3 regions of the Halomonas sp. DP8Y7-1 genome follow, and region 1 is predicted to be linked to each of the others. Evidence: predicted binding sites of a transcription regulator. Region 1 holds the regulator's gene; each other region holds the start of a gene.
The links. Region 1 encodes PhoB, which activates phosphate uptake and scavenging genes when phosphate is short. Its sites were predicted from a motif close to TGTCATANNNNTGTCANA; they were not measured.
Positions count from the first base shown of each region.

Region 2: the regulator PhoB is predicted to act here: its motif matches at 1,585-1,602, upstream of phbB (acetoacetyl-CoA reductase).
Region 3: the regulator PhoB is predicted to act here: its motif matches at 1,867-1,884, upstream of KUV41_RS14685 (PstS family phosphate ABC transporter substrate-binding protein).

Region 1 is NZ_JAHVIN010000014.1:134,886-138,160, forward strand. It holds gene KUV41_RS17485 (chorismate--pyruvate lyase family protein) at 1-267, shown strand, start outside; gene ubiA (4-hydroxybenzoate octaprenyltransferase) at 502-1,395, shown strand; gene phoB (phosphate regulon transcriptional regulator PhoB) at 1,507-2,196, shown strand; gene phoR (phosphate regulon sensor histidine kinase PhoR) at 2,286-3,275, shown strand, end outside.
Region 2 is NZ_JAHVIN010000009.1:155,866-159,140, reverse strand. It holds gene KUV41_RS12830 (DUF349 domain-containing protein) at 1-373, shown strand, start outside; gene phbB (acetoacetyl-CoA reductase) at 568-1,314, opposite strand; tRNA gene KUV41_RS12820 (tRNA-Met) at 1,708-1,784, shown strand; gene KUV41_RS12815 (thioredoxin family protein) at 2,092-3,036, shown strand; gene KUV41_RS12810 (MalY/PatB family protein) at 3,173-3,275, opposite strand, start outside.
Region 3 is NZ_JAHVIN010000012.1:88,998-92,272, forward strand. It holds gene KUV41_RS14675 (Bcr/CflA family multidrug efflux MFS transporter) at 1-930, shown strand, start outside; gene KUV41_RS14680 (sulfite exporter TauE/SafE family protein) at 927-1,685, shown strand; gene KUV41_RS14685 (PstS family phosphate ABC transporter substrate-binding protein) at 1,944-2,957, shown strand; gene pstC (phosphate ABC transporter permease subunit PstC) at 3,065-3,275, shown strand, end outside.

The DNA of each region.
Region 1 (3,275 bases):
GCACGCTCAGTGGCACCACGGGTGAGCGATCAACAGGCGCCCTTTGCCGGCCTTGGCGAAAACTCGCTGGGCAGTTGGCTGTTTCAGCAGCCGGATCTTCGCCGCAGCCCGATCGAGATCAGCCGGATATCTCGTCCTATCCACGGATACCGCGGTATCTGGCAACGGCGCTCTCTGTTTTGCCACGGGGGCTGGGTGATGCTGGTGCAAGAGAGCTTTCTGCCCGCCATGGCCGAGGCGCTGTCACTCGACCCGTCTCCAGGCTAGACAGCGACCGCGCTGTACTGGTCACGCCCGTCTCCCCGCGCTAGGCTTGGTCCGTCATGTCGACAAGCGCTGACCAGACCTGGCAGTAAATGGTCGCTCCCGGCGACACCCATGGATGAACTGTCTCGTCTTGTTTCGACGCTCAACGCCACACCAGCGGATGCGGACACGACTGAAGCGTGCCCGCCACGATGCCTGTGACAGCGACTTTCCACTAGCCCTCGAGAGACCACGATGGACCGCTCCCTGCTGCGTCCCCCCGGACGCCTCGCCCGAATTCCCGACTTCCTGGCGCTGATGCGTCTGGATCGCCCCATCGGCACTTGGCTGCTGATGTGGCCAACACTGTGGGCGCTGTGGGTAGCGGCGGACGGCATTCCCGCCCGCGACACCCTGCTGATCTTTGTCGCTGGCGTCTACCTGATGCGAGCAGCAGGCTGTGTCGTCAACGACTATGCGGACCGCCATTTCGACGGTCACGTCAAACGTACCAAACACCGCCCTCTGGCGACTGGGCGTATCAGCGAGCAGGAAGCCAAGATCCTGTTCGTCGGTCTGCTGACAGCGGCCTTCGTGCTGGTATGGCTGACCAACGGCTTTACCGTATGGCTGTCGCTGATCGGCGCCGTGCTGGCCGCCAGCTATCCCTTCATGAAGCGCTACACCCACTTTCCCCAGGTGGTGCTGGGGGCGGCCTTTTCCTGGGCGATTCCCATGGCATTCGGTGCCGTGCTGGGCGAGGTACCCACGGTCGGCTGGATCCTGTTCACCGCCAATGTACTGTGGACGGTGGCCTATGACACCGAATACGCCATGGTGGACCGTGACGATGATCTCAAGATCGGCATCAAGTCGACCGCAGTGCTGTTTGGTCGCTGGGACACTCGCATCATCGCGCTGCTGCAGCTGGCAACGCTGGGCCTGCTGGCCTGGGCGGGCGCTCTACTGAATATCGGCGGTTTCTATTGGCTGGGATGGCTGGCCATGGCGGCTACCTTTATCCACCAACAGAAACTCATCAAGGAGCGTGATCGCGATCGCTGCTTCCAGGCCTTTCTCAACAATCACTGGTCGGGCCTGCTGCTGTTTGCCGGCCTGGCGCTGAGTCTCTATCCCGACCTGGGATGACCCTGTCGAGCTGACGAGGGCTCGACAGGTCGGCCAATGTCATCTAAATGTCACATTGACGTGGTGTCATCTGTCACCGTTGATAGGAAGACCCTGAACAAGAGGCCCGGGATGACAGCCAAGACCGTATTGATCGTCGACGACGAAGCGCCCATCCGCGAAATGATCGCGGTGGCTCTGGAAATGGCCGACTACCGGGTCCTCGAGGCCGACAATGCCCAGGCGGCTCACGCGATTATCGTGGACGATCAGCCAGACCTGCTGCTGCTGGACTGGATGATGCCCGGAACCAGTGGCATCGAGCTGGCACGCCGCCTCAAGCGGGAAGAAACCACCGCCGAGCTGCCGATCATCCTGCTCACCGCCAAGGGTGAGGAGGACAACAAGATTCAGGGGCTTGAAGCAGGTGCAGACGACTACATCACCAAGCCGTTCTCTCCCCGGGAACTGGTCGCCCGTCTAAAAGCGGTGCTGCGTCGTGCCACTCCCCGCGGCGTTGAAGACCCGGTGGAAGTCGACGGGCTCAAGCTCGATCCTGTCAGCCACCGCGTCAGCGTCGACGGCAAGTCGCTCGACATGGGGCCCACCGAATACCGCCTGCTGCAGTTTTTCATGACCCACCAGGAACGCGCCTACACCCGCGGCCAGTTGCTTGATCAGGTCTGGGGTGGCAACGTCTACGTCGAGGAACGCACCGTCGACGTGCACATTCGCCGCCTGCGAAAGGCCCTTGGCGAGCCACATCAGCAGCTGATCCAGACCGTGCGCGGCACCGGCTACCGTTTTTCGGCCAAGATGTGACGTCTTGCCTCCCTTCCACGCAGGCTTGATAGCGCCTGTACGGCTGGCGGCAGACAGGAGGACATAGGTGAACGGAGCCAGGAGCTGACGTGGGTCGACTGTGGAGACGAGAAGTCTGGCGCTTGACCCTGCTGGTCGGCATCGGCGCCCTGCTGGGCTGGCCCTTTTCCTTGACGAGTGTCGGCGTCGGAGCGGGCCTGACGCTTGGTCTCGCCTATCATCTGCGCAACCTGCACGCCATGCACGACTGGCTGACCCATCGTCCCCAGCAGGAACCTCCTACCGCCAGCGGTCTGTGGGGCGAGCTGTTTGATCGACTCTATCGCTACCAGAAGGGCCAGCGCATTACCCAACGACGCCTGCGCTCAACGCTTCAGCGTATCCAGGAGTCCTCTGAAGCGATGCGCGACAGTGTGGTCATGCTGGATCGCCATGGCGATCTCGAATGGTGGAACAGCTCTGCCGAGCGCATGCTAGGCCTGAAGCCGGCGCTGGACCGTGGTCAACATATCACCAACCTGCTGCGTGATCCGCGCTTCGTCGGCTATTTCAACGAGCGGGACTATCGTGAGCCGCTGAGCCTGCCATCGCCCATCGACGAGAACATGATCCTGCAGTTCCAGATCACCCTGTACGGTGACGATGAACGCCTGGTCATGGCGCGCGATATCACACGCCTGCATCGCCTGGAACAGATGCGCCGAGACTTTGTGGCCAACGTCTCCCATGAGCTGCGCACGCCACTGACGGTACTGACCGGCTATCTCGAGACCTACGGCGACATGGCCGACATGCTGCCCGAACGGCTCGGCAAGGGGGTGGCGCAGATGCAGAACCAGACCCGTCGGATGCAGAACCTGGTCAATGATCTGCTGCTGCTGTCGCGACTGGAAAACGATCAGGGCGGCGATGACCACACGCGGCTCGACCCCACCACTCTGTTGCAGACCGTCAAGCGAGATGCACAGGCGCTGTCTGGTGGGCGCCAGCAGATCGAGGTGTCCATCGACGATCCGCGTGGGCTCAAGGGCAGTGAGAAGGAAATTCACAGTGCCATTTCCAACCTGGCCTTCAATGCC
Region 2 (3,275 bases), on a different contig from region 1:
GTGCGGGGATGTGTTGATTCCCGACACGCTGACGCTCCCCAATGAACTGGCCACCGCACACGCCGAACGCAATGCCGCACGCCGCTCCCCGGACTCTCTGGACAGCGTCGCCGAGCGGCTGGCGCGGTTGCGCGTTCACCTGGCGCTGTTGGCGGGCCAACCTATCGGCCAGCATGACGAACCCCTGCGCCTGGCCATCCAGGTAGACCGTCTCAACGACAGTCTTGGCCAGATGCCCGCACGGGAGGAAGAACTGTTGTCGGTACTGTGTGGGTTGCTGGCCACCGGGCCGGTATCCCGCCAGCTGTGGGACAAGGAGGTTCAGGAGTTGGACGCGCTGCTTGATGGGCTGCGCCAGCTGCCGCCGCCGTGATAGCGCTGCGGTAAGTTCGTGGAGACAAGGCGACGTCGCAGCCCCCCCTCCAGCGCCCAACAACAGGAAAGCGAGGCTTGCGCCTCGCTTTTCTCTTGTTGCCGCTCTGTCATTGGCGTTCGCGGGTTGTCGTCGACGACATGGCCGACCGCCCAAATGACGTCGGAGCCTGCCAGGCTCCGACACGAGAGGGTTCAGCCCATGAACTGGCCACCATTGATGTCGATGTTGGCACCCGTGATAAAGCCGTTGTCCTTGCTGGCGAGGAAGCTGACCAGGCGCCCGATCTCTTCCGGCGTGCCGTAGCGCTTCATCGGGATCGTCTCGCGAATCGCCTCACGCACCTTCTCCGGAATCTTCATGATCATGTCGGTGGCGATATAGCCAGGAGAGACGGTGTTGACGGTAATCCCCTTGGTGGCGGTTTCCTGGGCCAGCGCCATGGTCAGACCGTGCATACCCGCCTTGGCGGCGGAGTAGTTGACCTGTCCAAACTGCCCCTTGCGCCCATTGATGGACGAAATATTGATGATGCGGCCGTAATTCTGCTCGAGCATGCTCTCGATGACGCTACGGCAGGTGTTGAAGACGCTATTCAGATTGGTGTCGATGACCAGGTTCCACTGATCGGGCGACATCTTCTTCATGGTGCCGTCCTTGGTGATGCCAGCGCAGTTCACCAGCACCGCGATCGGACCATACTGCTCCTCGATCTTCTTTACACCGTTCTGGCACGCCTCGAAATCGGTCAGATCAATACCGGCAACATCGATATTGTCGTAACCATCAGACTTCTGAGCCTCCAACCAGGACTTGGCCTTCTCGGGGTTGTTGTAACCGGCCAGCACCTGATAACCGGCATCCGCCAGTTCGCGACAGATGGCACTTCCAATACCACCTGTGCCACCGGTGACCCATGCGACGGGCTTTTGCTGAGTCATTGACGACCTCCCTGATTGTCTATGCTTCCGCCGTTTGCCGACGGACCTTGTTGTAACAAGCACGTTGTAGCAAGCACGTTGGGACGGATCGGCGGGAGACGATCCTCATCACAGTGTGTCGAGGCATCGCGCGTGGCCTCCTGCCACGTTGCGCCCACCTGCCACCAACCTGACACCTGACGACAGCCCTGTCACGGATGACGCGCAACACGTCGTGAACGTCACACGCCTCGGGGCAAGCCGACGGTCATCTTCAGGCTAGCGTCCGCCACTGACATTTCCATGACAGCCCCCCCAGTATGGACCACTGCGCTCAACCGGTACGAGCCATCTCACGCGAATTCGCACAGGGTTGACGTGGGCCAAAAAATCCGTATACTTCGTCCTCGTTGATGCGGGGTGGAGCAGTCTGGTAGCTCGTCGGGCTCATAACCCGAAGGTCATCGGTTCAAATCCGGTCCCCGCTACCAAACATCATGAAACGGGGCAATCTCTTGAGATTGCCCCGTTTTCTTGTGCGCCACTGCTATCTCGACGCCTTGCTGATCGGACCCCGGGCCGGCACAGCCCCATCCTTCGACACGCACGTTCACTCGGCTGCGAGTGTTATGCCGCCCCACGCGAAACATGGGCCTATTTAGCAGAAGACTAAGTCCCATTTGACCTCCATCTTTAGTCGCATAGCGCTCATCAACGGCCTTGCGACAGGCCTTGAAGTCGGCGACCAGCGACCGCATCTCTTAGCTCTATCCACTTATCAGACAAGGTTGCGTCCCCATGCCAATCGTCGACCCGCGCACCGGCGAGCCGTTGAGCACCGAACCCGCCCAGCACAGCGCTGGCCAAGCAGAGGCCGCTACCCAAGGGCCGGCCGACAGCGATCTGATCTTCGACGTTGATCGCAGCAATATTCAGCAGGTGCTGGAACTGTCCATGCGCGTGCCGATCCTCCTCGACTGCTGGGCCCCCTGGTGCGAACCCTGCAAGAACCTGATGCCGGTGCTGGAAAAGCTGACGCGCGAGTATCGCGGCACCTTTCTGTTGGCCAAGCTCAACATCGACGACAACCAGGACATCGCAGGCCAGCTGGGCGTGCGCTCGGTACCCGACGTCAAGTTGATCAGCCAGGGCGGCCTGGTCGACCACTTCCAGGGTGCGCTGCCTGAAAAGGACATCCGCGAGTGGCTCGCACGCTACTTTCCGGCTCCTGAAGATGCCCCCGCAAGTCCCGAGGAACAGGCAGAGCAGGCCCTGGCGTCCGGCGATACCGCGACGGCGCGCGGCATCTACCAGGAGCTGAGCGAGCAATATCCTGACCACGTGGCCTATCGTATCCAGCTGGCCAAGGTTCTGGTCGCAGAGGGCAGCAATGACGAGGCACGCCAGCTGCTCGACGCCCTAGCGCCAGAGGATCGCGACGGCCCCGAAGCCCGAGGCGTTCGTGCCAGCATCGAGTTCAGCGAGGAAGCCCCCGATGCGGCCACACTCGCGTCTCTGGAAGGGCGCGATGACAGTGAAGCCCATTACCAGAGGGCCCTGCGCCAGGTCGCCGACGGTGACTATGAGAACGGCTTGGAAGGACTGCTCACGGTCATGAAGCGTGATCGTGGATACGGCGATGACCTGGCTCGCAAGACCCTGCTACGGGTGTTTGACGCCCTGGGGGCAGACCATCCGCTGACCGTCAGCTACCGGCGCAAGCTGTTCGCCCTGCTGTACTGAAGGCTGAATACCACCCCCCTCACCCGGCAGCGTCTGCCAGCAACCACCAGCAGGGCCCTTGATGGGCCCTGCTGGCATTTAGCGGGTGCACGGCTGCCGACATGGTCAGCCAGCGGGTGCACGGCTGCCGACATGGTCAGCCAGCGAGCACACGATCCATCCGCGCCAAGGCTTCACCCAGCTGGGCGGCGGTGGTACCAAAGTTGAGCCTGACAAAGCCCGGCCAGCCAAAGTCGGCC
Region 3 (3,275 bases), on a different contig from region 1:
AGCGTCGATTCGCTGACCGAACTGCTGGTGTGGCGGTTCGTCCAGGCGCTGGGGGGAGGGGCGTGTGTGGTCAATTCCGCGGCGATCGTGCGGGATTGCTTCAGTGGCCGCGAAGCCGCCAAGGTGATGTCGACCATGGCCATGATTCTGATGCTGGCGCCTCTGGTAGCGCCCATGGTCGGCAGTCTGCTGTTGTATGTGGCGGACTGGTGGCTGATCTTTGTCTTCCTGGCCGTCTATGCCGCCTTCCTGATGTGGCTGTTGGGTGCCTTTCTGCCAGAGACTCGCCCAGTGGACGCGCCGGTGGCATCGCCACGGCAGGTGCTGCGCAACTATCTCAGTGTGCTGATCGATCGTCGGGCCATGGGCTACATCCTTGCTGTCGCGGCATCCTTTGCGGGAATCTTCGCCTTTGTGACGTCGTCGCCCTTCCTGTACATGGAACACTATGGGCTGTCGCCGGCAGCCTACCCCTTTGTGTTTGGAGCGAATGTCGTGATCATGGCGCTGTCGAATCGCGTCAATATCCGGCTGCTGCGCAGGCGCACCCCACAGCAGAATCTACGGCTGGGCCTGGCGATTCAGCTGGTCGCGGCCTGCGGCTTGATGGCCTTGGTCGCCACCGGACTGGACTCGATCTACACGGTCGTGCCGCTGGTGATGACCTTTCTTGGGGTGGTCGGCCTTATTTCTCCCAACGCCATCTCCTCGCTGCTGGAGCGTTTCAGTCATATGAGTGCCACGGCCACGGCGCTGCTGGGCAGCATCCAGTTCAGCAGCGCCGCACTGTCCGGTGCCTTGGTCACGGCCTTTGAAATCGACTCGGCCTGGCCGATGGTCATCGCCATGGTCACGGTCGCCGTGATCGGGAATGTGGGGCTGCGTGTGCTGGCGGGGCGCCCCCCCAAGCTCGATGAGGTGGTGTCGTGATCGAGGCAGCATGGAGCTGCCTGCTGCAGTGGTGGGCGCTCAGTGAATTGACCCTTGGGACCTGGCTGTGGGTCGGTGGGGTGCTGGCACTCGGGTGCTTCGTACAGCGCACCACCGGGTTTGGCATGGCGGTGGTCGGGGCGCCACTGATACTGCTGAAGGCTCCCGCCATGGTGCCGGTGGTGCTGGTGGTCTACGGTTTTCTGGTGTCGTGCCTGGTGGTCAGGCGCTATCGTCGCGAAGTGGCGATGGGTGACATCTCCATGGCGCTGGTCGGCAAGGTGCCGGGCACCTTGCTGGGGGTGTGGTTGCTGTTGATCGCCCCCATGGCAACCCTTGAAGTCATGATCGCCGCCATCGTGCTGTTCGCCGTGCTGGTCACCCTGTTCAAGCTACGCCTGCCGGTCAACCGCAGCTCGCTGTTCGGTGCGGGATTTCTCTCGGGAATCTTTGGCGCCGTCGCGGCGATCGGAGGTCCTCCCATCGTCCTTTTGATGCATGGCATGCCGATGGATCGGTTGAGGGGCAACTTGGCGGCCTTCTTCCTGATATCGTCGCTGATGACGCTGGCAAGCCTTGCCGCCGTGGGCAAGGTGCCGCTGTGGTTGCTGGCGGTCAGCCTGAGCTTTCTGCCGATGGTGTTGGTGGGCCATGGGCTGGGGGCCGCGCTGGCGCCACGACTGCCGAGACGGCTGTTGCAAGGGGCATCCTTGACCCTATGCGCTGCGGCGGCGATTGGACTGCTGTTGAGCTGATCCCCTCTGATCGCGCCGGCGACAACGCCGCCCGCTGCCGCAAGGCGACGGGCGGCGTTTTTTTAGGGGAGGGGGGAGGAAGTGTGGCGACCGGTGTCTCGGGAGCCGAGACGGAATGTCAGCCGTTGGGACACGCCTGTCAGGTATTGCGTGGTAGGGCATATTGCGTTTCGAGGTGGGCTGTCATGAAGCTGTCATTTTTCTGCGGCATTGTGTGCATCGCGAAGGTTGACCATCTCATCATCAGGAGACTTCTCCATGAATCGCATCCTCAAGACCACCGCTATCGCTGCTGCCGTCATGGGCGTGGTGGGTGTCGCTCAGGCACGTGACCAGGTCCGCATCGTGGGCTCCAGCACTGTCTACCCGTTCGCCAGCTACGTGGCAGAAGAGTTCGGCGCGACTACCGACTTCCCGACGCCGGTCATCGAATCCACCGGTTCCGGTGGTGGTCTGAAGCTGTTCTGCTCCGGCGTGGGTGACGATACCCCGGATATCACCAACGCCTCGCGTCGCATGAAGACCTCCGAGTTCGAGACCTGTGAAGCCAACGGTGTGACCGACATCACCGAAGCCTTCATCGGCTATGACGGCATCGCCTTCGCCCAGTCCGCCCAGAATGACGCCATGGACGTGACTCGTGAGCAGATGTTCATGGCCCTGGCCGCCAAGGTGCCGGTTGACGGTGAGCTGGTCGACAACCCCTATACCAAGTGGAGCGAGATCGACCCGTCCCTGCCGGATCGCGAGATCGCCGTCTACGGTCCGCCCACCACCTCCGGTACTCGCGATGCCTTCGCTGAGCTGGTAATGGAAGCGGTCTCCGAGGAAATGGACGCCTACGGTGGTGAGGGCTACACCGACATCCGTGCTGATGGCGCCTTCATCGACGCCGGCGAGAACGACAACCTGATCGTTCAGCGCCTGGCCGAGAACACAGCGGCCTTCGGCATCTTCGGCTACTCCTTCCTGGAAGAGAACGCCGACACCCTGATCGGCTCCAACATCGACGGTGTCGCGCCGACCCCCGATGCCATCGGCAGCGGTGAGTACCCGGTGTCGCGCTCGCTGTTCTTCTACATCAAGAACCAGCACGCCGACGACGTGCCGGCGATGTACGAATACGCCAACACCTTCATGAGCGAGCAGATGATTGGTGATATCGGCTACCTCAAGGGTATTGGCTTGATTCCTGCCCCTGAGGCGGATCGTGCAGAGGCTCGCAGCGCCGTCGAGAGCCAGACTAGCCTCGAGCTGGCCGACCTGAAGTAAGGGACCCGGGTCCCGATCACGCCGGCCGGCATCCTCGATAGGGTGTCGGCCGGTACACGTTCCAGCGAGTATGCGCTCGTTTTGGCACATAACTCCGAGAGACACCCATGCAGACCAATCAACTCCTGGCGATGTTCAGCGGCTCGCTGCTTCTGCTCGGTCTGATCGCCTACTTCCTGGCCCGCGGCAAGGCGGCCAGGGTCCGAGCCTCAGGCACCTCCATGTACGCCCAGCCCGATCAGTACGGCTGGTTCACCGTCATGTCCACGGCGGGTCCGGCTCTGGCGGTAGGCGCTGTCGGTAGCTTTGTGATGCTGC